2 regions of the Bacillus sp. ABA4_010 genome follow, and region 2 is predicted to be linked to the other one. Evidence: riboswitches for the same ligand, from Rfam matches in the RefSeq annotation. Region 2 holds a riboswitch; the other holds the start of a gene.
The links. Region 2 has a riboswitch for cyclic di-AMP ahead of ACXAEO_RS18620 (TrkH family potassium uptake protein). Riboswitches for the same ligand answer to the same signal wherever they lie in the genome.
Positions count from the first base shown of each region.

Region 1 (15,161 bases), 2.4 Mb from region 2:
TTAATGACTGTTGTTCCTTTTCCTGTCTTCCCTTCAATCAATCCATCCGCTGCCAGCTCTTCTAAAGCTAACACAATGGTGCTTCGATTCACTTGAAACTGCTCGGCAAGCTGGCGCTGCGTTGGGATTCTTGTCCCTACTGTCCACTCCCCGTTTTCAATTTTTGCTTCAATCTGCTCCTTAATTTGAATGTAGAGCGACACCTTAGAGGCTCGATCGGGCTTCCAATCCATCTATATCCTCTCCCTTAACATCTAGTTCACTCTATTCAGTGTAAAACTTGGTTGGTTCAAAAACAAACCAATTGGTTGAGGACATTTGAAAAACCATCGCCTATACTTTCATTGTAATCAATCGATTTAGGAGTGAACGAAATGTTTCAAGCCCTTACTCACGGTTTTTTGTTGGCGTTCGGCCTCATTTTACCGCTTGGTGTACAAAATGTATTTGTTTTTAATCAAGGTGCACTGCAAAAGCGCTATTACCATGCGCTTCCCGTCATTTTGACAGCCTGCTTATGCGATACCGCTTTAATCTTGCTTGCAATTACAGGTGTATCCGTCATAGTCTTGCAATTTTCATGGCTGAAAGTAATGCTTCTTCTATTCGGGATTATTTTTCTGTTGTATATGGGATGGGTATCGTGGAACAGTACCCCGAACCTGGTTAATGAGGAAACGTTTGCCCCACTTTCAGCGAAACAGCAAATTTTATTTGCTTTATCCGTTTCCCTGCTCAATCCGCATGCAGTATTAGATACAGTCGGTGTGATTGGCACAAGCTCTCTCCAATATAGCGGCATGGAGAAAACAGCGTTTACACTTGCTTGTTTAATTGTGTCATGGATTTGGTTTTTTAGCCTAGCCTTCGCAGGAAAAATGACAAGCCGACTCGACCAATCAGGGAAAACCCTTCAACTTCTCAACAAAGTGTCGGCTTGTTTTATGTGGGGAGTCGCTCTCTATATGGGCATTTCACTGTTTCAATCATAACAAGCAAAATCCCCCTTCCAGCGGGAAGGGGGTGTCTGTTATACTTTTTCTTTTTCTACATTATAATAATGAACGGCATACATCGCACCTTCGCTGACCATGTTATTATCTTCAAGGTCATACGGATCTGGGTGTCCTGCTTTCTCAATTGGGAAGGCATCCAGCTTTTTGACTGTTTCCGAGCTTGACTGTTTCTGTTTCCATTGCCTTAACGTTTCCTTCACTTTTTCTCTGTTTTCTTTCGGATAGAGCCAAAGTAACGCCGAAACTCCTGCACTTGTCAATAAAACGGGTTTTAGTCGTACGCTTTTCATTCATGATTCCTCCCTTTATCATTTTCGTATCATTTATCACTCAATCACTTGTTTAAGGTGAGAATAATACTCTACAAACCGTTCTTGTTTAGCTTCAATAAATGCGGTTCGCTCCGCTTCTTGAAGCTCCAACATGTCTTGTCCGAGCGTACCAACATCCGCTAAAACTTGCGTCGTACGTTCATTTATTTGGACATCTTCTTTCAATAAATGGGATAGTTCTGTCAGTTTTAATAATCTCTCATCGTCGATTTCTCTTTCTTCCACTAGTTGTCCTAATAATGAAACGACAAGTGGAAAGCGTTCTAACGTCTGTTCCTTCACTTTTCATCACCTCTTGCTGTGTGTATACCCTTTTTACCGCGCTGAAAACATATCTATTTTCCCATTTTTACATAGAGGACATAACACCAGTTCTCACAAAAAAACCTGTCACACAATCCTGAATGTTCCTGGATTTCTATGACAGGTTTTCTTTTAATCTTCTAAAATTTCTTTAAGCATTCTCTCACGATGCTGCAAAAAATATTTCGTAATTTTATAATGGTCCGTCATCTCATACTCTATCTCTTCAATTCTTCCTTCATCAAAGCTAAAAATCGTTGCATCCGGATAGCCGAGTAAAATGGGCGAATGTGTGGCGATAATAAATTGGCAGTTGCCACGAGCGCTCAAATCATGAATGATTTTCAAAAACGACAACTGCCTTTGGGGCGATAGTGCAGCCTCTGGCTCGTCTAATAAATAAATAGCTTTTCCGTTAAAACGGTTTAAGAAAAGAGATAAAAAAGATTCCCCGTGCGACTGTTCATGGAGAGAGCGGCCGCCATAGCTTCCAAAACCAGTATTATCTACTTCGTCAATGTGCGTAGCAAAATGATAAAAAGACTCTGCTCGCATGAAAAAGCCGTTCGTCACCTTCGGTAGCCATGATAAGCGAATATAATCCCCTAAAGCGGAATCCGCGGCGTAGACATCATACTGATTGTTCCGTCCTCCACCTGCTGTATTAAACTCGCATTTATCGGCAATCGCCTCCAGCAGTGTCGATTTGCCTGAACCATTTTCCCCAACAAAAAAAGTAACGTTGCTCTTTAAATCTAGCACGTCCAAATTTTTAATCGAAGGAATGGAAAATGGATATTGCTGAAACGCTTCAACCTTATCGCGAAGTAGTGTTATTCTTTTTAAAAACATAGTCATCACCTACAAAACATTTTCATATATTGTATCATCTTATTCACGTGCAAAATACCGTCATTTCCCTCACGTAGTCATTCTGTTAGAGAAGCATTGGGCACGTTGAAAAATTTGTGTGAACTTACATAATTTCTTATTTACAAACGGTCCTTCTCGCCTTAAGATATCATAAGTAGCAATTAAATAAAGTCTTAAATCGCTGAGTCTGTGAACAGAACGGGGGAACCACTTATGTTAATGGGGTGAATCCTTAAAAAAGGGAGGGCTATTCTCGAAGTCCTAATCCGGCAGCTAACCTCGTAAGCGTTTTGGGAGAAACGACTTTTGGTAAATTTTTCTGTCTCTCTGTAGATTAGGCCATAAAGAGGTTTTCTCTTTCGATGGCCTTTTTGACGTTATGAATTGATTCAAATACCGGGCATGTTTTTCAAACAAAACCGCTAAAACCATCGAGAATTTCATATGAAAAGGAGCATATGTATGTTAAAAGTATTGTTAACGGATATTCATTTTTCCCATCAATCAACCGAAAATAAGATGGTCGAAAAATTAATCTGTGATTATATCGTCATTTCTGATGACGTTGAGGAAAAAAATAGTTTAGAAATCAAACCGTTCCAATGTAAAAGCATGTCCAAAAGTGCCCTCGAAAACTTTATTTTAATTCAAGAAATCGGAAAGCGCCGGGGAGAATAAAAGAAACTCTTATCAGTGAGTTTTTTCTTTAGACTCCATGAATAATTAAAATAAGACATGACCGCTCTTTGGTCATGTCGAATTTTCTAGATCGATTTATATATTAATAGAAACAGACTCTCCGCCGTACGGATGAGTCTGTTTTTGTTTTTACTAAGTCAAATACTGCCGAAAAATTGATAAAGGAAAGGATTGACATTAGAATTTTCTGAATTTATCATTAGTAGTAATAATTCTAACGACTATAAAAGGAGACGATTATGAGTGAAGAACTATATCCTCATTTACAAAAACTAGGTTTTTCTCAATATGAAAGCAAGGCATATGTAACCCTGCTGCAGCATGCACCGGCTACAGGCTATGAAGTGAGCAAACAATCCGGCGTGCCGCGTTCTATGATTTATGAAGTGCTCGGCAAACTGATTGATAAAGGGGCTGGCTACATTGTCCCTTCTGATCCAGTTCAATATGCCCCTGTCCCGGCTAAGGATATGCTGGCAAGGATGCGAAAAGATTTTTCAGAAACGGTGGACTATTTAGAAACAACTTTGCAATCTTTACAGTCTAAACCCTCTATTGATGTGATTGTTCACATGGACGGTTACGAGCAAGTCCTTAAAGAAATTCGGCACATCATCAAAGAAGCAAACGAAGAACTTTGGTTGTCCGTTTGGGAGCCTCAAGTACCCTTGTTAAAAGAGAGCGTCGATGAGGCCGTCAGTCGAGATGTTCCTGTTTTATCCGTTGTGTTCGGAGCAGAACATGAAACACTTGGTCATACGTTCCATCATAACTATATGTCTCCTGAAGTCGTTCGAGAGCGAATCGGCGGAAACTTAACGATTGCGGCACGAGACGGTGAAGAAGTTGTCATCGCCAATTTCACAGATGAGACCATTCCGTGGGCAGTGAAAACAAAAAACCCGGCGTTAGTGCTTGTTGCTATTGAATACATCCGCCATGATATTATGTTTGAGGAAATGACAAAAGAGTTTGGCGCTGACAAGCTGAGTGCGCTTTGGTGCAGCCGCCCTGATTTATATCAAATTGTCACAGGACAGCGGTACAACCGTTGATAAGCATTTCATCACGTTTAAAGGAGAAACGAAACATGAACGATAATGATTGGAAAAGAGGATTTTTCGATGCACTTCCTATTGCTTTTAGCTTTATTTTATTCGGGGGCATTTTCGGAATGTTGGCAGTGCAAACAGGGTTATCTGTTTTAGAAAGTGTCGGCATGTCGCTCATTGTCTTTGCCGGCTCCGCTCAGTTTACCGCCTTGTCACTTTTAGGAGATCAAACGGGCATGTGGACGATTATTCTTGTCACCTTTTTTGTCAATTCACGCCATTTACTAATGGGGCTTTCTATGTCCCCCTATTACCAGCCGTTTTCAAAAAAATTCTCTACCGTGATGGCATTTTTCCTTATTGACGAACAATATGCAATCACGATGAATCATTTTCGCCGTCATCGTGCGACGAAGGCGTATATTACCGCCGTCAGCTTGACATTGTATGCGACATGGGTCGGGGGCACATGGCTTGGAACATTGACGCAAAGTCTCATTCCAGATCCAGGAAAGCTCGGTTTAGGCTTCAGCTTCACTGCCTTGTTCCTTGCACTTGTTTATTTTCAGTTTACCTCCCTTTTTCGGGTTGCAGTATTTGGATTATGCGGCATTTCTGCCGTCTTGCTCGCCTTTATTTTGCCTTACGGGCTGCATCTTTTAGCAGCAGGCATCATTGCTTTTACTTTCGGTTATTTTTTCAACAATGAAACCGTACAATCGCCAGCTGAACAACAAAGAGACGAGGTGACCGCATGAACATGCTACTTCTTTACTTAGGGATGGCCGCCGTCACTTATTTTTCGAGACGGGCTTTTTTGCGCCTTCCCGACCATTTATTCTCGGAACGCTTAAAAAACGGATTATCGTTTATCCCGCTCGGTATCTTTGCTGCACTCATTTTTGAATCACTGTTTTTGAAAGAGGGCGAACTCACCTTCGAACCGCTTTATTTAGCAGCAAGTGCCGTTTGTTTAGTTATGATGAAGCTAAGCCAAAATGTGTTTATTAGCTTTGGTCTAAGTTTAGCCGTTGTCGTTGTCGTCAAAAGCGGAATGGTTGGATAAAGTAGCACATGCTATCCGCGGAAATCTTAAAAAAGGAAAAGGATGGGATGGTAATGAAACGAATATGCGTATTTGCTGGGTCCAATCCAGGAGTGAAGCCGCAATTTGGGGAAATGGCGGAAGCTCTTGGACACGAACTTGTAAAAGGCGGATATGATTTAATATATGGCGGCTCAAAAATGGGATTGATGGGCCGTGTCGCCAACACTGTTCTACAGCAAGGTGGGCGTGCCATCGGTGTTATGCCAAAGGGGCTGTTTCGCGGTGAAATTGTTCACACAGAACTGACCGAGCTTCACGAAGTCATGAACATGCATGAACGGAAAGGTAAAATGGGTGAACTTTCAGATGCATTTATTGCTCTTCCAGGCGGATTCGGAACGTTTGAAGAAATATTTGAAGTGGTTAGCTGGGGCGCAATTGGCATTCACCGTAAACCGATTGGACTGTTGAACGTGGACGGCTATTACAATCCGATGATGGAGATGGTGGGACATGGTGTGAAAGCAGGGTTCATTCATCCTTCTCATGCTCCATTGCTCATTTGTGAAAGCGAGCCTGCTTTATTATTGGAGAAACTACATCATTTTAAGCCTCCTGCCAGCATTAATAAGTGGAGTGAGCTGGAAGATTAAAGAGAGATTGCATTCTCGCTCAAGACGAGTCAAGGAAGACTACAAGAAAAGCGGTTCAGCTGAGAACCGCTTTTTCTTATACCCTTTTCCTCATATTTGAAACTTATTGCTTTTCTAACCGTATGTTTTGACAAGAGGAGAAAATTCCTACACCTCTCCATGTCAAAAAAGAAAGGTGGAATCATGAACAGAACAAAAACGATGACCGCCTCTGTCATGACTGGAGCAGCTGGCGGCTCCCTTTCATTTGCCGTAGCATTAAAGATAGAGTGGAACATATGGTTGAGTCTTCTCACATCACTTGCTGATGGATTTTGTTTCGGCTATTTAGCATTTAGCGTATTGAAACGTGCAGCCAAAAAGAAAACAAAGCCAACGGAAAATTCATGATGAATTTTCCGTTGGCTTCTTTAACCCCCGATTGATGGGTGTAGTAAATAAAACGGTTAATTTTCTTCCGCTACTAATCCCATATCACTATAAACATCCGTATCGAGTTCCCCTGTCACCTTACTTGTCACAACACCAGCAGTCATCGCACCACTTACGTTTACAGCAGTACGGCCCATGTCGATAAGCGGTTCAACGGAAATTAATAGTCCCGCCAATCCTACTGGCAAGTTCATCGCTGATAGGACTAAAAGAGCAGCAAATGTAGCTCCGCCCCCGACACCTGCTACACCAAACGAGCTTAATGCGACAACCGCGATAAGTGTCACGATAAACGACGGATCTAGCGGATTAATTCCGACGGTCGGTGCAATCATTACCGCAAGCATGGCAGGATATACACCCGCACATCCGTTTTGCCCAATCGATAAACCAAATGACCCAGCGAAATTGGCTACCCCTTCTGGCACCCCTAGCTGACTTGTTTGTGTTTTAACGTTCAACGGCAATGTACCTGCACTCGAACGAGATGTAAAAGCAAACGTCAACACTGGAATAATCTTTTTCACGTAATTCACTGGATTTAATCCAACAATAGTTAAAATGATTAAATGGATGATGAACATAATAATTAGCGCTACATATGAAGCCACAACGAATTTACCAAGCTTCAAGATCGCGTCAATGTTACTTGTTGCAACCGTTTTTGTCATAATAGCCAACACCCCGTACGGTGTTAAGCGAAGAATCAATGTGACAACACGCATAATAATGGTGTAGAAGGCATCCACGATTTTCGCAAACATCTCTGCTTGCTCTGGCTCTTTACGTTTCACGCCAAGGAATGCCACACCGATAAATGCGGCAAAAATGACGATCGCAATCGTTGACGTCGGTCGCGCTCCTGTGAAATCTAAGAATGGATTACCAGGAAGCAATTCCACTATCTTTTGCGGCAATGTCATATCTTGAATACCGCCTAGTTTCTCTTCAAGTTCTTGAGCACGCGTCGTTTCAGCGTCTCCTTGTTCAATCTGTACTGCTTCCAAATCAAAAGCAATGGTCGTTGTAATGCCGATAGCGGCTGCAATGGCAGTTGTTCCGACTAAAATACTCAGAATTAACCCACTGATTTTTCCGATATTATTTGTCAGCTTTAAACGAGTGAAGGCCGCTAAAATGGAAATAAACACAAGCGGCATAACGACCATTTGAAGCAACTTTACATAGCCGCCGCCTACAATATTAAACCAATCCGCTGATTGGCTCAGCACATCAGACTTCATTCCGTAAGCAAGCTGCAACGCAAACCCGAATAAAATCCCTGCTCCAAGCGCTGTAAACACACGTTTAGAGAACGAAACATGCTTTTTTTGCATTACATATAAACCAATAATAAGTGCTAGTAATAAAGCGATATTTAAAACAACAAAAAAAGTTGTCATCCCTTCTCCCTCCATAATTAGAAAATTTTTACTCAATCAAACTATAAAACAACTATTCCTATGAGTCAAGTATGAATTATAACAGAGATCAAAAGATAGCGTTTCCAAAAAATAGTTTTTATTTTCTCATTATTCTTTCTTTTTTTATGCAGCACATACGAAAAAGGCATACCGGCGTTGCTGGTATGCCTTTTATAAATCCCCTTTGTCTGTGCGTCCCCTTGCACATCTATGCTATATAAAGACCCCTTTGTTACGGTAAATTTGAGCTTCCCATTAAATAACGGTCAACTTCTCGAGCGGCTTCGCGCCCTTCATTAATCGCCCAAACGATTAAGCTTTGCCCTCTTCTCGCATCCCCTGCGGCGAAGACTCCTTCTACATTTGTTGTATATTCACCGTACTTTGCCTGAATTTTACGATTCGCTGCTTCAACCCCAAATTGCTCAAGAAGCGGCTGATCTGTTCCTTCAAAACCGATGGCAATAAGTACAAGCTGTGCCGGCCATACTTTTTCTGTTCCTGGCACTTCTTTAAATACGTATCGGCCGTTTTCCACAACTTTTTCCATCTCAATTGTATGAAGCTCTTTTACATGTCCATTTTCATCTCCGACAATTTGCTTCGTTTGAATCAAATATTGACGAACGTCAGAACCGAATTTTGCTTGCGCTTCTTCATGTGCATAATCAAGAGCAAAAGTGAGTGGATATTCCGGCCATGGATTGTCTAATGCGCGGTCATTTGGCAACATAGGATGTTTTCCAAATTGCACAACACTATGACAGTTTTGACGAAGTGCTGTCGCGATACAGTCAGCACCCGTATCACCGCCTCCGATGACGATAACATCCTTTCCTTCCGCATTAATATACTGCCCGTCTTGGAAATTTGAATCAAGCAAGCTTTTCGTTGCTTTTGTCAAATAATCCATCGCCAAATGAATGCCCTTCAACTCGCGGCCTTCCATAACAAGGTCACGCTGCTTTTGTGCCCCTGTACAAAGGATGACCGAATCGAATTCTGCTTGCAATTCGGCTGCATAAATATCTTTGCCGATTTCTGTATTCGTCATGAACGTAATGCCCTCTTGCTCAAGAAGACGAACACGTCGCTCAATCACTTCTTTTTCCAGCTTTACGTTCGGAATGCCGTACATAAGCAATCCGCCGACACGGTCAGCACGTTCAAACACTGTCACACTATGACCTGCTTGATTCAATTGGTCGGCAGCAGCTAATCCTGCAGGACCTGAACCGACGATGGCTACTTTTTTCCCTGTGCGCACCTTCGGAATACGTGGTGTGATCCACCCCTCTTGGAACCCTTTTTCAATGATGCTGTGCTCAATACTTTTAATCGCAACAGCTGGATCGTAAAGGGATACTGTACACGCTCCTTCACAAGGCGCTGGACAAACACGCCCTGTGAATTCTGGGAAGTTATTCGTTTTCAATAAACGATCTAACGCTTCTTTCCATCTTCCGCGATACACTAAGTCATTCCATTCCGGAATTAAATTATGAATTGGACATCCTGAAGTTAATCCGTTAATTTCCGTCCCCATATGGCAAAATGGGGTTCCGCAATCCATACATCGGGCACCTTGCCGCTGTAATGCTTCATCGGAGAAAGGAGCCGAGTGTTCATTCCAATCGTTTAACCGCTCAAGAGGGTCACGTTCCACAGCCTCTTCACGTGCATATTCCATAAATCCTGTTGCTTTTCCCATAGTCTCTCTCCTCCTCCTCTTATTGTGCAACTGCCTCTTGCTTGCGTGGTGATGCAATGCCGGCTTGTTTCTGCTTTTCTTGCTTTACATTCGCTTCAAATGCGCTCATAATGGCTTGTTCTTCCGTTAATCCCGCTTCTTTTTGCTCTTGGATACGGTTCATCATACGTTTGTAATCTTTCGGAATGACCTTCACGAATTTAGCCATAAGGTCGTGCCAGTTAGCCAAAACATAGGCAGCTTTTGCACTTCCTGTATATTTCTCATGTTTAATGACCATTTCCATCACTTCTCTAACTTCTACAATGTCAGTTAATGTTTCAAACTCTACCATTTCTTTATTGCATAGCGCTTTAAACGCTTCAGCATCGTCAGCGAGAACATACGCAATGCCTCCTGACATACCAGCTGCAAAGTTTTTACCGACATTTCCAAGTACGACAACGCGTCCTCCTGTCATATATTCACAACCATGATCACCTAAACCTTCTACAACCGCGTGAACACCGCTGTTTCGCACGCCGAAACGCTCTCCGGCACTTCCTTGAATATATGCTTCACCCGCTGTTGCTCCGATAAAAGCTACATTTCCGATAATCACGTTATCTTCTGGTGCAAACGAAATGTCTCTTGGTGCGCGGACAATGATTTTCCCGCCAGACAGCCCTTTTCCAAGGTAATCGTTGGCATCACCTTCAAGGTGCATCGTCATCCCTTTCGGAACAAAAGCACCGAAACTTTGACCAGCCGAACCTGTAAAACGAAGCGTCATTGTATCTTCAGGCAAGCCTTCTGCCCCGTATCTTTGTGCAATCTCGCTGCCGACCATTGTGCCAACAACACGGTGAATGTTTTTCACGTTAAACTGAAGATCGACCGGTTGCTTGCTTTCGATTGCAGCTGCAACTTGCGGTAGAATTTCTGTCACATCTAATGATTGGTCAAGCTTATGATTTTGCGGACGGCTGAATGTGCGCGCCCCTTCTGCTTGGAATAACAATTTAGATAAGTCCAAATGCTTTGCTTTCCAGTGTGTCTTCGTACGCTCGCTCACTGTTAACACATCGGTTCTTCCAACCATTTCTTCAACCGTTCTAAAGCCAAGTTGAGCCATTAATTCGCGTACTTCCTGGGCGATATAAGTCATAAAGTTCACGACATGGTCAGCTGTTCCTAAAAATTTCGCGCGCAGTTCTGGGTTTTGTGTCGCAACCCCAACTGGACATGTATCTAAATGGCATGCGCGCATCATAATGCAGCCCATTACAACAAGCGGAGCCGTGGCAAAACCGAATTCTTCAGCACCAAGCAATGCAGCCATCACTACATCGCGACCTGTCATAAGCTTACCATCTGTCTCTAATACAACACGGTCACGCAATTCGTTTAGCATTAATGTTTGATGAGCCTCTGCCAACCCAAGTTCCCACGGTAAACCAGTATGCTTAATGCTCGTTTTCGGCGATGCACCTGTACCGCCGTCATAACCGCTAATGACAATAACATCTGCTGCACCTTTCGCAACACCTGCTGCAATCGTCCCAACACCCGCTTTTGATACAAGCTTGACACTGATGCGAGCTTTCGGATTAGCATTTTTCAAGTCGTGAATCAACTGTGCTAAATCTTCAATCGAGTAGATATCATGATGCGGCGGCGGTGAAATTAATCCAACACCAGGTGTAGAACCGCGAACTTCTGCTACCCATGGATACACTTTATTTCCTGGAAGCTGTCCGCCTTCACCAGGCTTTGCCCCTTGCGCCATTTTAATTTGCAGTTCATCTGCGTTAACGAGGTAGTTAATGTTCACTCCGAAACGGCCGGACGCAACTTGTTTAATGGCACTTCGGCGAAGGTCACCGTTCGCATCAGGAACGAAACGGCTTGCATCTTCTCCGCCTTCCCCGCTATTGCTTCTTCCGCCTAAGCGGTTCATCGCAATGGCCAATGTTTCATGCGCTTCTTTACTTAATGAGCCGAATGACATGGCCCCCGTTTTAAAACGGCGAACAATGGACTCAACTGACTCTACTTCGTCAATGGCGATTGGGGTGCTATTTTCATTGAACGTAAACGCATTACGAATAAACGTTAACTGCTCATCATCAGCCATTTTCGTATATTTTTTGAACAGCTCGTAGTTGCCTTCACGGCAAGCACGTTGCAAGGTATGAATCGTGTGTGGATTGAAAGCATGATGCTCTCCATTGCGTCTCCATTGAAGCTCACTGCCCGCTTCTAACGTATGATCTTCATAGTTTCCATTAAAGGCTGCTTCATGACGTAATTTCGTTTCTTGCTCAATCACATCCAACCCGATGCCGCCAAGCTGGGAAGCTGTTCCCGTAAAGTAACGCTCGATAACCTCATGGCCAATACCGACCGCTTCGAAAATTTGGGCGCCTCGGTAGCTCTGCACAGTGGAAATCCCAATTTTCGACATCACTTTTACGACACCTTCGGCCGCTGTTGTATTAAACTTCGCCACTGCGTCTTCATATGAAAACGATATTGTTCCTTCGTTAATCGCTTGCTCTAATGTTGCGTAAGCTAAATATGGGTTAATGGCATCAACGCCATATCCAAGCAATACCGCAAAATGATGCACTTCTCTTGCTTCACCTGTTTCAACAATGATGCTTACTTTTGTTCGCGTTCCTTGACGAAGCAAGTGCTGGTGAACCGCACTTACGGCTAATAGCGACGGAATTGCCATATGTTCACCATCTACTCCTCTATCAGACAATACGAGAAGCGTTACTTCTTCTGCAACGGCTGCATCAGCTGCCAACAAAAGATTCTCAACAGACTGTTCTAAATTTTCAGCAAATAAAAGCGATAATGTACGGCTCTTAAATTCCGGATGATGATTCATGTTTAAGCGTGCCAATTCTTCATTTGATACAAACGGCGTTTCCAAACGAATGCGGCGGCATGCTATTTCAGTCGGATGAAGGATGTTTCCTTCTGCCCCTAAAAACGACAAGGTTGATGTCACGACTTCTTCACGAATTGCATCAATCGGCGGATTTGTTACTTGAGCGAATGATTGTTTAAAATAGTTATATAAAAGATGTGCTCGATTGGATAAGACCGCAAGCGGCGTATCAAGTCCCATTGAGCCTAGCGGATCTTTCCCTTCTGTTACCATCGGGATAATATTTTTTGACACTTCTTCATATGTGTAGCCAAATGCTTTTTGAACTTGCGTTAAATTTTCTATTTTTTCAGAAACCTCAACTTGAGGCAAATCATCCACAGTTAAAAGTTGCGCATTGAGCCAATCGCGGTAAGGCGCCGCCTCAGCCATTTGTTCTTTAATTTCACGGTCAGAGATGATGCGCCCTTCCTCAAGGTTCAATAGCAGCATTTTCCCTGGGCTTAAACGTTCTTTATATAAGACGTTTTCCGGCTCAACATCCACAACCCCTACTTCTGATGATAAGATGAGGTAATCATCTTTTGTCACATAATAACGAGCAGGACGAAGACCATTTCGGTCTAAAATGGCGCCGATTTGTTTACCATCTGTGAACACGACTGCTGTCGGTCCATCCCATGGCTCCATTAAACAGCTATGATATTCATAAAAAGCTTTTTTCGTATCGTCCATATTGGCATCTTTTGCCCATGGCTCTGGAATCAGCATCATGGCTGTATGTGCCGGTGTACGTCCAGCTAATGTGAAAAATTCAAACGCATTATCTAAAATGGACGAGTCGCTTCCATCTGTATCAAGAAGTGGCAGTACTTTAGGAAGATCTTCTCCAAACACATCTGATACGAATTGTTGCTCGCGCGCTTTCATCCAATTAATATTGCCGCGAATCGTGTTAATTTCGCCGTTATGGATTAAATAGCGGTTCGGATGCGCACGCTCCCAGCTTGGGAATGTATTTGTACTGAAGCGGGAGTGAACAAGCGAGAAGCCAGATTCAAAATCTTCATCTTGTAAATCTAGATAAAAGCTTGCTACTTTAGATGGAACCATCAATCCTTTATAAACGATTGTATTGCTTGATAAACTCGCAAAATAAAAGCCCGAACCGTTTGCTGCTCCGAATGCTTCCGCTTGTTTGCGAATAATATATAATTTACGTTCAAATGCCAGTTGCTCCGTTACATCATCGCTTGCTCCAATGAAAACTTGGCGAACGAACGGCTGTGATGCTCTTCCAGTCGGGCCAATGTGACTGCCGTCAACCGGTACAGTTCGCCAACCAAGAAGCGTTTGTCCTTCTTCTTCAATCAATCGATTGATTTCACGCTCATACAGCTCACGTTCTTCAGCATTTTGTGAAAAGAAAATCATTCCGACACCGTAGCGACCTGCTTCAGGCAAGTTCATCCCGTTGCACACTTTTTGGAAAAAGCGGTGTGGGATTTGGACCATAATTCCGACACCATCACTCGTATCCGGATCGCTTCCTTGTCCGCCGCGATGTTCCAGCTGATCAAGCATATGAAGTCCTTTTTTTACAATATCATGTGAAGCATGCCCGTTTAAATGAGCATACAACCCGATTCCACACGCATCATGTTCAAATTCAGGACGGTAGAGACCTTGCGCTTTCGGTAATTGGTTATAGTTCATCATTTCTCCCCCGTTTCGATTTCTTTTTATTTAAAATTAGAATAATTTTCTGTATTTTCAATCCGATTAGATCACATGCACTTATTCTATATTTAAAAAATCATATAAACAATATATAATTTAGATAAAATCTATCTCATTTCGAGATGAATAGAGGAGAGGGTTCAATGGAACTACGTCAGCTACGCTATTTTATGGAAGTGGCTAAGCGGGAGCATGTGTCAGATGCAGCGGCCCATCTTCACGTCGCCCAGTCAGCTATCAGTCGGCAAATTGCCAATTTAGAAGACGAACTTGGAGTCAGTTTGTTTGAGCGGGAAGGGCGAAATGTGAAGCTTACACCGATTGGAAAATTATTTTTAACGCACACAAAAGCGGCTTTGAAGGCCATCGATTATGCAAAGCAGCAAATTGACGAATATTTAGATCCAGAACGAGGGACAATCAAAATTGGATTTCCAACAAGCCTTGCCAGTCATTTGCTTCCTACCGTTATTTCCGGATTTAAAGACAAATATCCAAATGTCGCTTTTCATTTGCGTCAAGGATCTTACAAATTTTTAATTGATGCCGTCAAAAGCCGCGAGATTGACCTTGCCTTTCTCGGTCCAATGCCAACAGGTGACCATGATATTGAAGGCCATATTTTGTTTACAGAAAACATTTCAGTTTTACTTCCAATCAACCACCCGCTTGCCAACCGACAAAGCATCCGTCTCGTCGACTTGCGAAACGATGCCTTTGTCTTGTTCCCTCAAGGATTTATCCTTCGGCAAATTGTAGTCGATGCCTGTAAGCAAGCTGGCTTCTCGCCGAATATTTCCTCAGAAGGAGAAGACTTGGATGCGATTAAAGGGCTCGTATCCGCTGGAATGGGTGTGACACTGCTGCCAGAAAGTACGTTTTATGAAACAACGCCGCGCTTTACAGTGAAAGTCCCGATCGACATCCCCCAAGTGAAACGAACGGTCGGCATCATCGTGCCGAAAAAGCGGGAGCTCGCTCCGTCAGAAAAGGTCTT
Region 1 covers NZ_JBSWUN010000003.1:1,084,517-1,099,677, reverse strand. Annotated here, with positions in the region: gene ACXAEO_RS06640 (aminotransferase-like domain-containing protein) at 1-233, opposite strand, end outside; gene ACXAEO_RS06635 (LysE/ArgO family amino acid transporter) at 375-992, shown strand; gene ACXAEO_RS06630 (hypothetical protein) at 1,031-1,306, opposite strand; gene ACXAEO_RS06625 (hypothetical protein) at 1,343-1,630, opposite strand; gene ACXAEO_RS06620 (AAA family ATPase) at 1,784-2,503, opposite strand; cyclic di-AMP (ydaO/yuaA leader) riboswitch at 2,694-2,826, shown strand; gene ACXAEO_RS06615 (hypothetical protein) at 2,987-3,202, shown strand; gene ACXAEO_RS06610 (TrmB family transcriptional regulator) at 3,463-4,278, shown strand; gene ACXAEO_RS06605 (AzlC family ABC transporter permease) at 4,314-5,033, shown strand; gene ACXAEO_RS06600 (AzlD domain-containing protein) at 5,030-5,341, shown strand; gene ACXAEO_RS06595 (LOG family protein) at 5,395-5,976, shown strand; gene ACXAEO_RS06590 (hypothetical protein) at 6,160-6,366, shown strand; gene ACXAEO_RS06585 (L-cystine transporter) at 6,423-7,811, opposite strand; gene ACXAEO_RS06580 (glutamate synthase subunit beta) at 8,065-9,543, opposite strand; gene gltB (glutamate synthase large subunit) at 9,563-14,140, opposite strand; gene gltC (glutamate biosynthesis transcriptional regulator GltC) at 14,308-15,161, shown strand, end outside.
Region 1: it holds a riboswitch for cyclic di-AMP, as region 2 does, so the genes downstream of both, ACXAEO_RS06615 (hypothetical protein) here and ACXAEO_RS18620 (TrkH family potassium uptake protein) in region 2, are expected to answer to the same signal.

Region 2 (15,161 bases):
TATGATGACGTTAATTGTAAAGTTAAAGCTTCTTTAATGCCTTCTGTTTGAATATTTAATGTTGCCTGACCAGATTCTAGTTGTTTAATGGCATTTTCTAACGCTGTAACTTGATCTTCATACGCCTCAATCCCATCATAGACAGCCGCTCTTTCTCCACCTCGAAGCAAATCACGATTCTCTTTTAAGCGATCAAGCGTCTCATCCAAATCTTTAATTTCTTTTTGTGCATCTCTTTTGTCATCTTTTGTACTAAGAACTTGATTTGCAGATGCTTCTAACTGATACTCTAGTAAAAGAATGCTTTTATCATTCTCTAATCCACGTTTTAACACGTCTTCTAATGTTAAAACAGTTAAATCTCTTACTTGTTCTTCCTGTGCTTGTTCAGCTCCCGCTTCTGTTTCTATTGTATTAGCTGAAGTACTAGCTTGCGCAATTCCAGCAAACGGTGTGCTGGCAATCGCTGCTGCACAAAAAAGCGTCATAACCTTCTTCATTATTTGATGTCCTCCTATTTCAAGATGTAGATTCCATGAAAGGAAATGTAATCATAGAAATATAGTAACATGAAATATTGTTTTTTATTAACTATAAACCTGTAATTTTGTATTAATTTTTTGTGTCCATTCACACCGACTATATATATGACGCATGTTTGGCTAAAAGACCTTTAAATAAACGCTTATTTAAACAACCTAAAAAAGCGGGCAAAAGCCCGCTTCTATCCTAGAGTGCACATTCCTCAATTTCAAATCCAAGATCTTCAATCATTCCCCAGTCCGCCGTTGGTTCTTGTCCTGCCGTTGTTAAATAATCACCAACAAAAATCGAGTTTGCCGCAAATAGACCAAGCGGTTGCAAGGATCGTAAATTCATTTCCCGCCCCCCAGAAATGCGGATTTCTTTACTAGGATTGACGAAACGCATCATCGCTAATATTTTCAAACATTTTACAGGTGTTAGTCCTTTTTGTTCTTCTAAAGGTGTTCCTTTCACCGCCACGAGAAAATTACAAGGAATAGAGTCGGCATTTAAGCGCTTCAGTTCGAAGGCAATCTCGACTGCTTGTTCATCCGTTTCTCCCATTCCAAAAATGGCACCGGAGCAAGGAGAGATTCCAGCACTTTTCGCTTTTTCGACCGTATCGACGCGATCATCATACGTATGTGTTGAGCAAATCTGCTCATAATGATCGACATGTGTATTCAAATTATGATTGTAACGATGAACACCTGCTTCAGCTAGACGTGTTGCTTGATCCTCATTTAAAAACCCAAGACAACAGCAAATTTTCAAATCGGTCTGTTCTCGAATTTCTTTAACCGCGCCGATAACATGCTCTACTTCTTTATCTGTTGGACGCCTTCCTGACGCCACGATACAGTAAGTTCCCGCCTTTCGCCGCTTTGCTTCATAAGCTCCTTCTACAATTTTTTCCTTTGTCAGCCATGCATAGCGGTCAATGGGCGCTTCCGACACAATCGACTGCGAACAATAACCGCAATCCTCCGGACATAGGCCGGACTTTGTATTAATAATCATGTTTAACTTCACTTTTTTGCCAAAATAGTGCTGACGAATAGTAAACGCTGCATTCATTAATTGTAAAAGTTCCTCATCGTTCGCTCGCAACATGCCGATCGCTTCTTCACGACTAATCGGTCTTCCTTGTAATACACCTTCGGCAAGTTCATGCCACGTTTTATTTGATTTCGCTAACTCCATTGTTTCATCCCCCGTTTTTATAGTGGATTTAATGAAAAATTCATCTATGTATTGTTTCACATTTGTAAATAGATGCCATACGTATTCTTCGTTTTTAGTTACTCTGGCTTGATACGTAAGAGGTATTGATAATTCAATCTTCATCATTAACACCATTTCTGTTAACCTAACATAAATAAAAGTTAACATTAATCACAGAATACTGTCAATCTAATTCCATAAAATCCCTAAAATGATTTTCATAGACTTCTTCCCCATAAAAAAACTGCTGGCCTATAAAGACCAGCAGTTTCTTATTATTGAACAGCTTTAATTTTATATATAGTAGATGAAAAATCACCGGTTTCTTCAATGCCACCTGCTTGTGTACCTGAATAAGCATTGTCTAATTGAATCCCGATGTTCATTAATTCATCTCCGCCAAACGTCCCTTCATATCCTTCAATTGTATATTCCATGTCTGGATTTAACCCTTTTACGCGAAGTGCTTCGTAACCAGGATTTGGTCTTGCTAATACTTGATAATAGCCGACAAGAGCTTCTGTCTGATCTTCAGCGACTACCATCCAGCTCGTTACATTTCCATCTCCTTCAAACGGGCTTTCCAATCGATAAAACGTTCCCGTTTGAATCAATTCACGATGTTCTTTATAAAACGCAATTTGACGTTGAACAATGGCTTTTTCTTCACTCGTCATAAGCGTTACATCAAGCTCGTAGCCAAACATTCCAAAATAAGCAACGTTTGCACGTGTATCAAGGCTCGTAATTCGGCGAACTTGATGGTTTGGTACTGCCGAAACGTGAGCTCCCATTGAACTTAACGGATAAGCAAATGTTGTACCGTATTGGATTTTCAAACGTTCCATCGCATCGGTGTCATCGCTTGTCCATGTTTGCGGGGCATAATACAGCATACCTGGATCAAAGCGGCACCCTCCACTTGCGCATGACTCAAATAAAACATGAGGGAAGGTTGACGTTAACCGCTCATATAAATCATACACACCTAAAATGTAACGGTGAGGCACTTCAAACTGACGCTCTGCTGCTAAAGTTGCCGAACCAATCTCGGTCATATAACGGTTCATATCCCATTTCACGTAGGAAATCGGTGCTTCTTGTAAAATAGTTGCCATCATTTCATAAATATAATCGACAACTTCCGGACGAGAGAAATCTAGCACAAATTGGTTACGTCCATGAGATTGTCTTCGGCCAGGCACATGAATAAGCCAATCTGGATGTTTTTCATACAACTCACTCACTTTTGATACCATTTCCGGTTCAAACCACAAGCCGAAGGAAAGCCCTAATGCTTCTACTTTACGAGCTAATGATGAAATGCCGTTCGGAAGCTTCTCTTTGTCCACAAACCAGTCTCCAAGCGAAGTCGTATCATCGTTTCGTTTACCAAACCATCCATCATCTAATACGAACAGCTCTGTGCCAAGCTCTTTTGCCGTTTGCGCAATTTCAAGAATTTTTTCCTCATTAAAATCAAAATACGTCGCTTCCCAGTTATTAATTAAGACTGGACGCACTTTGTCTCTCCATTGTCCTCGAACAAGTCTTGTACGGTATAACTCATGATACGTTTGACTTAATTTATTCAACCCTTCATCTGAATACGCCATAACTACTTCAGGAGTCTGGAAACTCTCCCCACTTTCTAGCAACCACTGGAAATCAAATGGATTAATCCCCATCGTTACCCTTGCTGTATCATAATGATCGACCTCGACTTGCGCTAAAAAGTTTCCACTGTAGACAAGGCTGAAACCAAACGCTTCTCCTTCATGCTCCGTCGTCTTTTTTCGTTTTAATACAAGGAATGGGTTTTGCTGACTACTGCTTGTGCCTCGCGTACTTGAAATACTTTGGATGCCTGCTTGAAGCGCCCGTTCCTTTACGTGACGCTCACGAGACCAAGAACCAGATAGATGCACCATGTCATAATCCGCATCAAAAAAGTCCACGCTAGCACTCATCGCTCTTGTTAACGTCAGTTTTTGCTTTCCTTTGTTCACAAATCTTGCTTGACGCGCAATCACATTTCTTCCTTTAAAAACGGTGTAACTTAAAATAAGCTGCGCATCAATCCACTCATCATACAGCGTAATCTCTAATGTTGTTGCTTCATCATCTTGCTCAACGTATGTCGCAGGAAGTCCATCAAGCTTCGGTTTCCCTGCAAAAATTCGATGGCTCTCGTATTCAAAATTGGTAATACGGCTGCCATCTTCCTGTAAAATTTGGAAAGCAGGCTCTCTGAAATCAGTTGTTCCGTAAGAAGGATATTCTTGTTTCAGTAAGTCTAGCGAAAAAGCTAAATCTCCTTCATATACACAAGCCGTTCCTGCTCTTGCTTGTGTTTTAATTAAATGCTGGAACGATGGACGGTGGTTTACCTTTTTCCCAAAATAAAGATGCCCCAGCTGATTATTTTTTAAGATGGTAAAAATATAGCTCATTGTGTCACCTTGAAGGTGAAACTCTCTTGTCGACTCGTTATAAAAAATAGACATTATATTCTCCTCGCTTCTGCAAATAATGTAAACGTATACAGATGAAAACCTGCTTTTATTCTATTGTCATTTTCCGTTCTGCTCAATAGTAAATAAAACAGAAGATTATAGCATTTTTTTGCTATACTGATACAGTTAACAAGATAAACAAATAAGCGCTTATATTCAGTACAACCGACTGGCCTTATATGTAGATATTGGGGATATGAAAAATGATTTCGAACGACTTTTATTTCTTTTTTGCTTCTATTAATAAAGTGAAAAACCGATCAACAAATAACAGACAATTGGAACAACTCCTTTGCTCAATACTTCCTCCTATCCCAATCACTTCCGTACATACCTTCAACAGCTAAACGAAAACTACATACGAACCTTTCACTGATGATGATTTCTCATTAACAAAGGAGGCCCAACATGGCACGTAGAAAACTATTGGTACCTGAAGCACAAGAGGGAATGCAGCATTTAAAAGAGGCAGTTATGAAGCAAGCAGGTTACAAAACGACCAATCATCAAGATGTGAAATATGAAGTGGCGAAAGAACTGGATATTCCTTTAAAACAAGAAAGAAACGGGCATTTGACTTCAGAACAAGCTGGGAAAATCGGAGGAAAAATCGGTGGACGCATGGTAAAAGAGTTAGTTAAAATGGCTCAACAATCATTTCGTCAGCATTAAAGAAGGATTGACCTTTTATTCTCCTTTTGACAAATTTCCCGAGAAATATGTCGAGGTATTCCTCTCACTGTCAAAAAGACGCCCCTTTAGTAAGGATGCGTCTTTTTGACAGTGAGTCTTATTTAGCTACCTTTATATGAGCTTCTTCCATCTTTTCTTCTAAAGAAGGATGGAATTCGTTCTCCATCTTCGATACAACAACCGTCGCCACGCCATTTCCAATCAAATTCGTAATGGCACGTGCTTCAGACATGAATCGGTCCACTCCTAGCAATAAGGCAATTCCTTCTACTGGAATCATCGGAAATGCAGCTAAAGTAGCGGCAAGAGTAATAAAACCGGAACCTGTTACACCTGCTGCTCCTTTAGATGTCAACATAAGCACACCTAATAACGTTAACTCCTGCCAAATCGTCAAGTCAATTCCATACGCTTGAGCGATGAAAATGGCGGCCATCGATAAATAGATAGATGTACCATCTAGATTAAACGAATACCCTGTCGGAACGACAAGACCTACCACTGATTTGGAACAACCATACTTTTCTAATCGCTCCATCATTTTCGGAAGTGCTGACTCTGATGACGAAGTTCCTAGTACTAAAAGAATTTCTTCTTTAATATACGTGATAAATTTGAAAATGCTAAACCCGTAAAACTTCGCAATCGCACCGAGTACTAAAACAATGAACAAGAACATTGTAATATAAACAGAACCCATCAACTTTCCAAGTGATACAAGCGAACCTAAGCCAAATTTACCGATTGTATACGACATGGCACCAAATGCGGCAATTGGTGACAGCTTCATAATCATGTTTACAATCCCAAAGAAAATATCTGTCAATCTTTCAAAAAGAAGAATAACTGGTGCTGCTTTCTCTCCCATCGCGGCCGTTGCGATACCGAATAACACAGCAAAAAACAAGATAGGCAGCAATTCGCCATTCGCCATCGCGGCCACTGCGTTATCCGGAATGATTCCCAACATAAATTCGACAAATCCATGCTCTGTTTCTGCAGCTTGCTGGGTATACTGGGAGACATCTCCCCCCTCCACAGCACTTGTATTAAACCCCTTTCCTGGCTGAACCATATTGACAACTAAAATTCCAATTGCTAATGCAAACGTGGTGACAATTTCGAAATAGAGGAGCGCTTTCCCTCCGATTCTTCCTACCTTTTTCAAGTCCCCCATACTGCCAATTCCGATGACAACTGTAAAGAAAATAATTGGTGCAATGACCATTTTTATTAACTTAATAAATGCATCTGCCAACACTTTCAGTTCAGCACCAAACTCAGGTAAAAAGAAGCCTAGCGTAATACCCGCGATAATCCCGATCACAACCTGAACCGTCAAATTTTTAAAGTTAATCCTCATCACCCATCCCCCCTGTTTGTTAACGCTTACAAAAACTATTGTTTTTATATTAATTCACTAAAGGGAATATTTAAACTTATGGTGATAATGGTCTTTTTGTTCATTTTGGTCTCTTCTGTTTTAAGGTTCAAGCATTTCAACTAGTTCTTCTGCCGCTTCTTCTTCAAATTGTCTGTACAATGGCTGAAGCTTTTGCCGCCATTTCTCTTTTTCACTGTCCGTTAAATAATAGATGTCGATAGTAGAATTTTGACGAATGTAGTTCAACTGTTCCTCATTCATAATTTTTGACTGTTCCCAAATCCATGTAGTTGTTTCTTCCATAGCTTCCTCTAAAAGCACTTGAACTTCCTTTGGAAGGCTCCGCCAAAACTTTTTATCCATTAGCACTGTATACCCTAAATAGCCGTGGTTACTGATTGTCATATACCGTTGATGTTGATAGAAGCGCTTTGAGTAAATATTAGAAATCGTATTTTCCTGTCCATCAATTTCAGCTTTTTGTAAAGACTCGTAAACCTTGTTGAACGGGACCACTTGAGGCTCCGCTCCAAATAGCCGAAACTGCTCTTCAATGACCTCGCTCGGCATAATACGAAAACGCTGTCCCTCAAAATCCTCAGGTTCAAGCAATGGATTTTGATTACTTGTCATTTGTTTAAACCCATTACTCCATAACGCTAAGCCTTTTAGCCCTTCTTCTTCTAGCATTCTTAAAAGTTTCCGTCCCATCTCTCCCATGAATACTTGCTCTACTTCTTGATAATTTTCAAATACAAAGGGTAGATCGAACATGTTCCATTCAGGCATCACTTCGGTCATTTTTGAAAAAGAAGGAGCAATCATTTGTACATCGTTTCTTCTTAAAGCATCCATTTCTTGATCATCCGAATACAAAGAACCATTAGCGAATATTTCCACCTTCACCCGTCCTCCTGACTTTTCGGTGACAAGATCTGCAAATTTTTGCACCGCTAATCCTTTCGGTGTATTTTCCGCCACTACATGACTGAAATTCATCACGATTTGTTCATTCAACCCTTCTTGTTCATCATCATATTGAACTTCTTTTTCATAGCTAAACAAAAAGAAAAAAAAGAGCAACAAACTAAAGACAATGCTCGTTCCTATAAATATTTTCATACACTCTCACATCTCTATAGAAAATTTTTTAGTTTGATAATATTTTAACACGCTCTTTTGTCCATGGTAAAATAAAGAAAAGTTGCATCAGGGAGGTTACTTTGTACCACATGTGACGGTACATTTCTTATGTCTATACAATCTAAAATTACAGGCTTAATTTTTTTTATTGTTGGATTTTCTCTTTTTTTAGCAGGCATGATGGTTATGAGAGATTTTGTCCAATCAAAAGAAACAGATTTGCGCCAGCGTTCGCTCCTTACCGCCCGTACTGTAGCAGAGCTTCCTGAAATCGCCCAACATATAACCGAAACGACTACTATGAAAACAAAATTGAATACGCTTGTAGAACCTCTTCGAATTATTCATAATGCCGATTACATCGTCATTCTTGATATGAATGGGGTACGCCTCACTCACCCTGTTTCTTCTATGATTGGCAAGAAATCAAGTGGCCAAGATGAGGGGCCTGCCTTCGCTGAGCATACTTATACAACAAAAGCCAAAGGAGAAAAAGGCATGGTCATCCGCTCTTTCGTTCCTATTATCAATGAGCAGCATGAACAAGTAGGAGTCGTCATTGCCGGCTATATTCTTCCTAGTTTTCTAGAGGTCCTGCTCAGTTTAAAAAAGGAAATTTTCTTCACAGCTGGACTATCACTATTATTCGGAGGCTGGGGAGCATGGTTACTAGCTTCACATATTAAAAGGCAGATGTTTGAACTGGAACCTGAGGAAATTGCTAGACTACTTACCGAAAGAACCGAAACGTTCAATGCGATGCACGAAGGCGTCATTGCCATTGATATTAACGAAAAGATTACAGTTTTTAATGATAAAGCAAAAGAAATGATGGGCATCACAGGTGATGTAATAGGACGTAACATTCATGATGTCATTCCAGATACAAAGTTGCCTGAAATTTTAACGTTGAATCAACCTGTCTACAATAAGGAACTGCAAGTGAGAAACTTAAACATTTTAAGCAATCGCATCCCAATTAAAGTAAACGATAAAACAATAGGTGCTGTCGCTGTTTTCCAAGATCAAACGGAAGTAAAAAAACTGGCAGAAGAACTAACAGGGGTTAAAGCTTTTGTAAGCGCTTTGAGAGTGCAGAACCATGAACATATGAATAAACTTCACACTATTGCTGGGTTAATTCAACTTGAAAAAAAAGAAAGCGCCTTAGAATATGTCTTTCACCTTTCAGAAGAACAGGGAGAATTAACCCGCTTTCTTAACAAAAATATACGAAACGACAGCCTTTCAGGACTTCTGTTAAGTAAAGTCAGTCGAGCAAAAGAGCTAGGGATTACATTAAGCATTGACCGGCACAGTCAACTCCACTCATTCCCTCCTTCTCTTGATCATCATGACTTTGTCATTATTATTGGAAATCTAATTGAAAATGCCTTCGATTCATTCCAGGGAATGGCTCTCCCAACTAAAGAGGTTTATTTAAGCATTGAACAAGACGATGACATCCTTTCTATTTTAGTAGAGGATAACGGAGGTGGAATGGAAAAAGAGCAGGTGCCCTATATTTTTAACGAGGGCTTCTCCACAAAAGAGAAGGAAAATCGGGGGATTGGTTTACACCTTGTCAAACAAATTGTTCAAAAAGGAAATGGAAATATACACGTTGAAACCGAATTGAACAAAGGGACGTTGTTTACAGTCACCTTTTTTATATAAGGTCAACTCGGACAAGTTACTTTCTAAATAGAGAAATGAAAATCAAGAACTCGGTGTTTAGAAGCTTTAAACGCGGTTAATACCAAAGGGGGAGTTTTTGGATGACAACACAACAATGGAACGTTCTTCTTATTGAAGATGATCCCATGGTGCAAGAAGTAAATCGCCAGTTTATTGAACAAATAGACGGGTTTAAAGTAATTGGCTATGCATTGAATGGATTTGACGGCATAGAACTCGTCAAAAAGCAGTGCCCAGATTTAGTCATCCTTGATATGTATATGCCTAATCAAGATGGCCTCACCACCCTTCAGCAGCTTCGTGGGGAAGGGTTTAATACCGATGTCATTGCTGTTACCGCCGCAAGTGATATGGAAACGGTCAGAAAAGTGTTACAACTTGGAGCCATCGATTATATTATGAAACCTTTCAAATTTGAACGAATTAAGCAAGCTCTGGAGCGCTATGCATCGTTCCATGCAAGAATAAATGAAAAACCGATTCTCACACAACAAGAATTAGATGGCATTCGACTTCAACAAGGTGATGAAAAATCAACCTCTCTTCCAAAAGGGCTCCATGCGCTTACGTTAAAAAACATTAAAGATTATTTGTCGAAGCAATCGATGCCGGTTTCGGCTGAAGATGTCGCAGAGGGAATTGGTATTGCTCGCGTAACGGCAAGACGTTATTTAGAATTTTTAGATCATAGCGGCCATGTCCAATTGCACATTGAATATGGAGGAATTGGAAGACCTGTTAATCGATATGCTTTAATCAAACGCTAGCTTAAAGGCTGGCGTTTGATTTTCAGTGGAAGAAAGGATTCACCGCTCACACTCCTCCCACTAATAATATATCAATATAACGGTATTTGTATTTTTATTCCTTTCTAAATATTTAAAAATAACTAAATATTACATTTTATTGTAACTCCCTTCATTCCAAAAACAGCTTAAACCTATATAAATTAAGCATAATCGTGAAAATTCTCAGTATTTTTTAATTCATCAGTGATTTTTCCATATAATTTCATTGACGAATGCGTTATTTGTTTAATAAAATAAAGAACATGTAATTATTTTGTAAATTTCAACACCTTTCTTTTAAATTTTTTGTAAATTTAAAATGATTGGTAATTAGTAGTAGGGGGACATGATTATGCAAGCAGCTGCAAACAAAGACGTACAGCAGCCAAACCAGTCCAGCAAAAAACATCCACCTGGACTCTATCTGCTGTTCGCAACTGAAATGTGGGAGCGTTTCAGTTACTATGGAATGAGGGCACTTCTTGTACTTTATTTAACAACTGCCGTGATTAATGGCGGATTAGGTGTCAATGAAAGTACCGCAATGGCTATTTACGGCTTTTTCACTGGTGCCGTTTATATTACTCCAATGGTTGGAGGATATTTATCTGATCGCTTCTTAGGAAGAAGACTCGCTATCACAATCGGTGGTATTTTAATGGCTCTTGGAAACTTCTCGTTATTTGCCAGCCAAAGTATGACCGCTTTATATATCGGTCTTGGACTATTGATTATCGGGAATGGTTTCTTTAAACCAAACATTTCAACACTTGTTGGTGAGCTTTACAGCGAAAACGACTCTCGCCGTGATGGTGCCTTCACTATTTTCTATATGGGTATCAACATTGGAGCGTTCTTTGCACCGTTAGTAGTCGGACTTATGAGTTATAAGTACGGATTCTTGACAGCGGCTATCGGGATGGTTATTGGACAATTAGTTTTCAACTTGCTCGGCAATCGCTACTTAGGTGATATTGGGAAAGAAGCAGTGGGCAAACCTCAAGTTTCAGCAAATGAAAAAGCTGCTGGTCCTTTAACACCAAAAGAAAAGAAACGTACAGCAGCAATTGTCATTTTAGCAGTGTTCGTTATTGCTTTCTGGGCTGCATTCGAGCAAGCCGGAAGCTCTTTAACTCTTTATGCACACAATCAAATTGACCGTGATGTATTCGGATTTACAGTTCCAACTCCATGGTTCCAATCATTAAATCCATTATTCATTGTCATCTTAGCACCCATTATTTCTGCTTTATGGATTAAGCTTGGTAACTCTAAAAGCGGTGACTTAAAAACACCGACGAAGATGGCACTTGGATTAATTACGGTTGGCTTAGGCTTCTTAGTACTACTTCCTGCTGTTATGCACACAGGAAACGATGAATTACTAAAAGCAAACATCTTATTTATGATTGTGACGTACTTCCTGCATACATTAGCAGAATTAATGATTTCACCAGTTGGTTTATCCATGGTAAGTAAAATTGCTCCAATTAAATTTGCTTCCTTATTAATGGGAGTGTGGTTAGCAAGTTCAGCTGTAGCCAACATGGTTGCTGGTCAATTAGCAGCCTATACGCAATCTCTAGGTTACTTGGAGATTTTCAGTGTAATTGGTTTTGTGACAATCGGTTTAGGAATTATCTTGTTATTGCTTTCTAAACCAATTGCGAAATTAATGGAATAGAAAAAGAGAATCACAAAAAGGCCCGTACATAAATGATTTCATGTACGGGCCTTTTTGATTCATCATTCTGCAACTGTCGCTGCCTTTTTTTGGCCTTTATCAGGAGACTTTATACCAAGCTCGGCTAACTGAGCGTTCATGTCATCCATGATTGCTCGGGCTTGGGCTTTTGTTTCCTCATCAAGGTCAGCAAATACGTCAGGACGCTCACCTTTTACTCCCTTAGCTGGACGTTCAATCCCTAGCTCAGCTAATTGTGTTTGTGCTTCTTCTTGCGTTATTGAACCTTCTTTCACTTGATCCTTAATTGCTTGCACTTTTTCTTTTGTTTCTTCATTTAGATTAGCCAATCCATCAGGACGTTCACCTTTTCCGTCTTTAGCTGGAAGTTCAACCCCAAGTTCCACTAATTGAGCTTTTGCCTTTTCCACAATTTCCTGCATTTTTTGTTGAGTAGCTGCATCTACATTTTGTTCCCATTTTCCTTTCACCATTTGCGCTGAAGGAGCTGGAGAACTTGTGCTGTCTGTTGCAGCCGCAGCGGCAGGAAGGGTTGCTCCCCCGATAATCCCTACTGATAAAGCACCTGTCATTACATAACCAAATAATTTCTTTTTGTTCATCATTTTTATTTCCTCCTCAAATTATGTATGGGGATGTTGTTTACATGCATTACTTTAACCCCCCCATGGTGAAAAAATAGTGAAAAGAAAATAAAATTTCTACCCCGCTAAAATATCTTCTTTCGGATATTTAATTTTAGCATGTTCCTTTTTAGCTAAAGAAAACATAAGGGTAAGCGGACCAAGTTTCCCTAAACTCATCATAAAAATAAGTACAAGCTTTCCTGTAAAGGACAGTTCAAATGTGAGCCCCATAGACAGACCGACCGTGCCAAAAGCAGAAATAACTTCAAAAAGAATTTTTACAAATGGGGCTTCTTCTGTAATGGTCATAATAAAGACCGCAGCAAAAATAAACAATAGACTCGTCATGCTGATTGCCAACGCTTTAAATACAAGCTTTTCATCAACTCCTCGTCTAAACACATGAATTTGTTCTTTTCCTTTTAAATACGTAAAAACCGATAACACAATAATTAGAAAGGTTGTAAGCTTAATCCCCCCTCCAGTTGAAGCACTTCCTGCTCCGACAAACATAAGGAACATCATATAAAAAGCTGTCGAATCTTTTAAACCTGTCATATCAATGGTATTAAATCCAGCTGTCCGTGGGCTTACTCCTTGAAAATAAGCTGACCACAACTTTCCAGAACCATCCAGTGTACCTAACGTTTTCGGATTATCCATTTCCAGCAGTAAAATCATAACCATACTCACTATGTTAATCAACAGTGTCCCTGTCAACATGAGCTTTGAATGAAGACTAAGCTTTCTCCATCTCTTTTTGTTGCGCAAATCTATTAGGACGGTAAACCCTAATCCTCCAATAATAAAAAGGAACGTAATCACCACATTAATGAGCGGATCGTCCGCGTATTTCATTAAATTATCAGGAAGCAAGCCAAATCCCGCGTTATTAAATGCAGAAACCGCATGAAAGAAACTGAAGTACAACCCTTGCGCTACTCCAAATTCAGGTATCCAGCGAATCGATAAAAACAGTACGGCAATGAGCTCGATTATAAAAGCAAAGACAAATAAATGAATCACAAGCCGTATGACTCCTCCGAACGATGTTTGGTTAAGCGAATGCTGGATAAGCACCCGCTCGCGAAATCCAATTTTTTTGCCAAGCATTAAAAAAAATAAAATGGCAAAAGACATAATTCCAAGACCGCCAATTTGAATCCATAACATAATAATCGTTTGACCAAACTTTGTATACACGGTACCGGTGTCGACCACCGCTAACCCCGTCACTGTCGTAGCGGATGTAATAGTAAAAAAAGCATCAACCCAGCTGATCGGCTCTGTCGTTGCAATAGGCAATTTTAATAACCATGCTCCGACTACAGTAAAAAAACTAAAAAAGATAATGAGAAGCTGAGGGGGAGTCATTTGAACACTTTTTAATTTCATAAAAAGCTTCCTTCCTTCTTCAGTGATTACTTCCATAACACAAAAAGCCCTCTCCACTAAATCATTGAAAGTCAATAAATTAGCGAAAAGGGCTTGTTTATGAGTGCATGAAAAAAGACAGCATCCTCCTTCAGGCACCCTCCTTCTTATTGGAGTGATCCCTTCTCTCAAAAGTGCTGACGAGGTTAGCTGTCGGGTTCGGATTTGAGAGTATCCTACTTGAATTCAAGATTCACCCCTAGGAACAATTTGATGCCAGATTGTTCCGTGACTGTTGAAACAGCCCTTCATGTGGTTCCCCCGCTCCTGTTACGGATTAAGCAAGTTTAATAAAAATTAGTTTTATGAAAGTAATCATAATTCCGGCAAAGCAACCTGTCAAGACTATTCTTATTGACTTTTGCTCGCATACATTTTCTCTTTCCTGTCTATTCTATTAAAGACTGTAGACAGGAAAGAAAGGAGTGTTAGAAATGAAACTGATAGCAGTATGTAGACATTGCAGCGGTGTAGGCAGGACACAGACCTCTATTCCTTTTTACAAACGAACATGCTCTTGTTGCAATGGAAGCGGCAAACTTGTCCAAACTCTATCAGAATACCGAGGTGCTCTTTAAAAGAAAACAAGCGTGACATCTCTTGTTACTTAGGGGCACGAAATCCTGCTGCTTCCGCCTCTTTTTCTGTACAAAACATCATTTCCGGCTTTGTCACCTTATATTGAGGACTTTGCGGAGTGTGATAAATTTTTTCTCCCTTACTATTAATATTTCCTTTAATCACTGGATTTGCACATTCCCCAAAGGTCGCTTCACTTTCTGTCGTTTGTTGCTTATTCGCCCCATCGAATCCTTCACTCGTTACATAATTCTCAAGTGACCATATCTTTCGCTCTTGCTCTTGAGCGACTCGCTGCACGTCCCGAAAGCGGTCGACATATTTCGTATTTGGCTCAAATACATAAGCGACACGAGCATATCCTTCTTCAAGCAACCATTCATTCAGCATTTTCCCATCCGTCCATACATACGCAAGTAAACGCCCATATTTATCGCGTTCTCCTACATCAAGCTCTAATTCAACACTTGCACCTTTAGGAAGTTGCTCTTTCACAAAATTACTCGCCTCTATCGCATATGGTTGAACAGGCTTCGACGGATGAACCGATTCGGGGGTATCTACAAGCAACAAGCGAACCGTCTCAGATTTTCCATTTACTTCTACTTTTAATGTATCCCCATCCACCACTTTTTCGACAATAGCAGGAATATAACTCGATTCCTGTTGGCAGGCGGCCAGCACAAGCCACATGACCACTCCTGATACCATTAACAGCCCTCTCCTCAATCCGTTCTTCACGTTTTATCTCCTCCTTCTCTTTTTGAAAAGCTCTGTTACCATCTTTCACACCTAGCCAACAGAGCGATGGAAAAAGAAAAGAGTCTGGCTGACGCCACACCCTTT
Region 2 covers NZ_JBSWUN010000003.1:3,522,508-3,537,668, forward strand. Annotated here, with positions in the region: gene ACXAEO_RS18570 (TolC family protein) at 1-500, opposite strand, end outside; gene bioB (biotin synthase BioB) at 730-1,728, opposite strand; gene ACXAEO_RS18580 (alpha-galactosidase) at 2,025-4,256, opposite strand; gene ACXAEO_RS18585 (small, acid-soluble spore protein, alpha/beta type) at 4,674-4,937, shown strand; gene ACXAEO_RS18590 (dicarboxylate/amino acid:cation symporter) at 5,056-6,321, opposite strand; gene ACXAEO_RS18595 (DctP family TRAP transporter solute-binding subunit) at 6,442-7,464, opposite strand; gene ACXAEO_RS18600 (ATP-binding protein) at 7,594-9,162, shown strand; gene ACXAEO_RS18605 (response regulator) at 9,264-9,950, shown strand; gene ACXAEO_RS18610 (peptide MFS transporter) at 10,324-11,655, shown strand; gene ACXAEO_RS18615 (hypothetical protein) at 11,718-12,281, opposite strand; gene ACXAEO_RS18620 (TrkH family potassium uptake protein) at 12,378-13,697, opposite strand; cyclic di-AMP (ydaO/yuaA leader) riboswitch at 13,857-14,030, opposite strand; gene ACXAEO_RS18625 (thermonuclease family protein) at 14,340-15,056, opposite strand.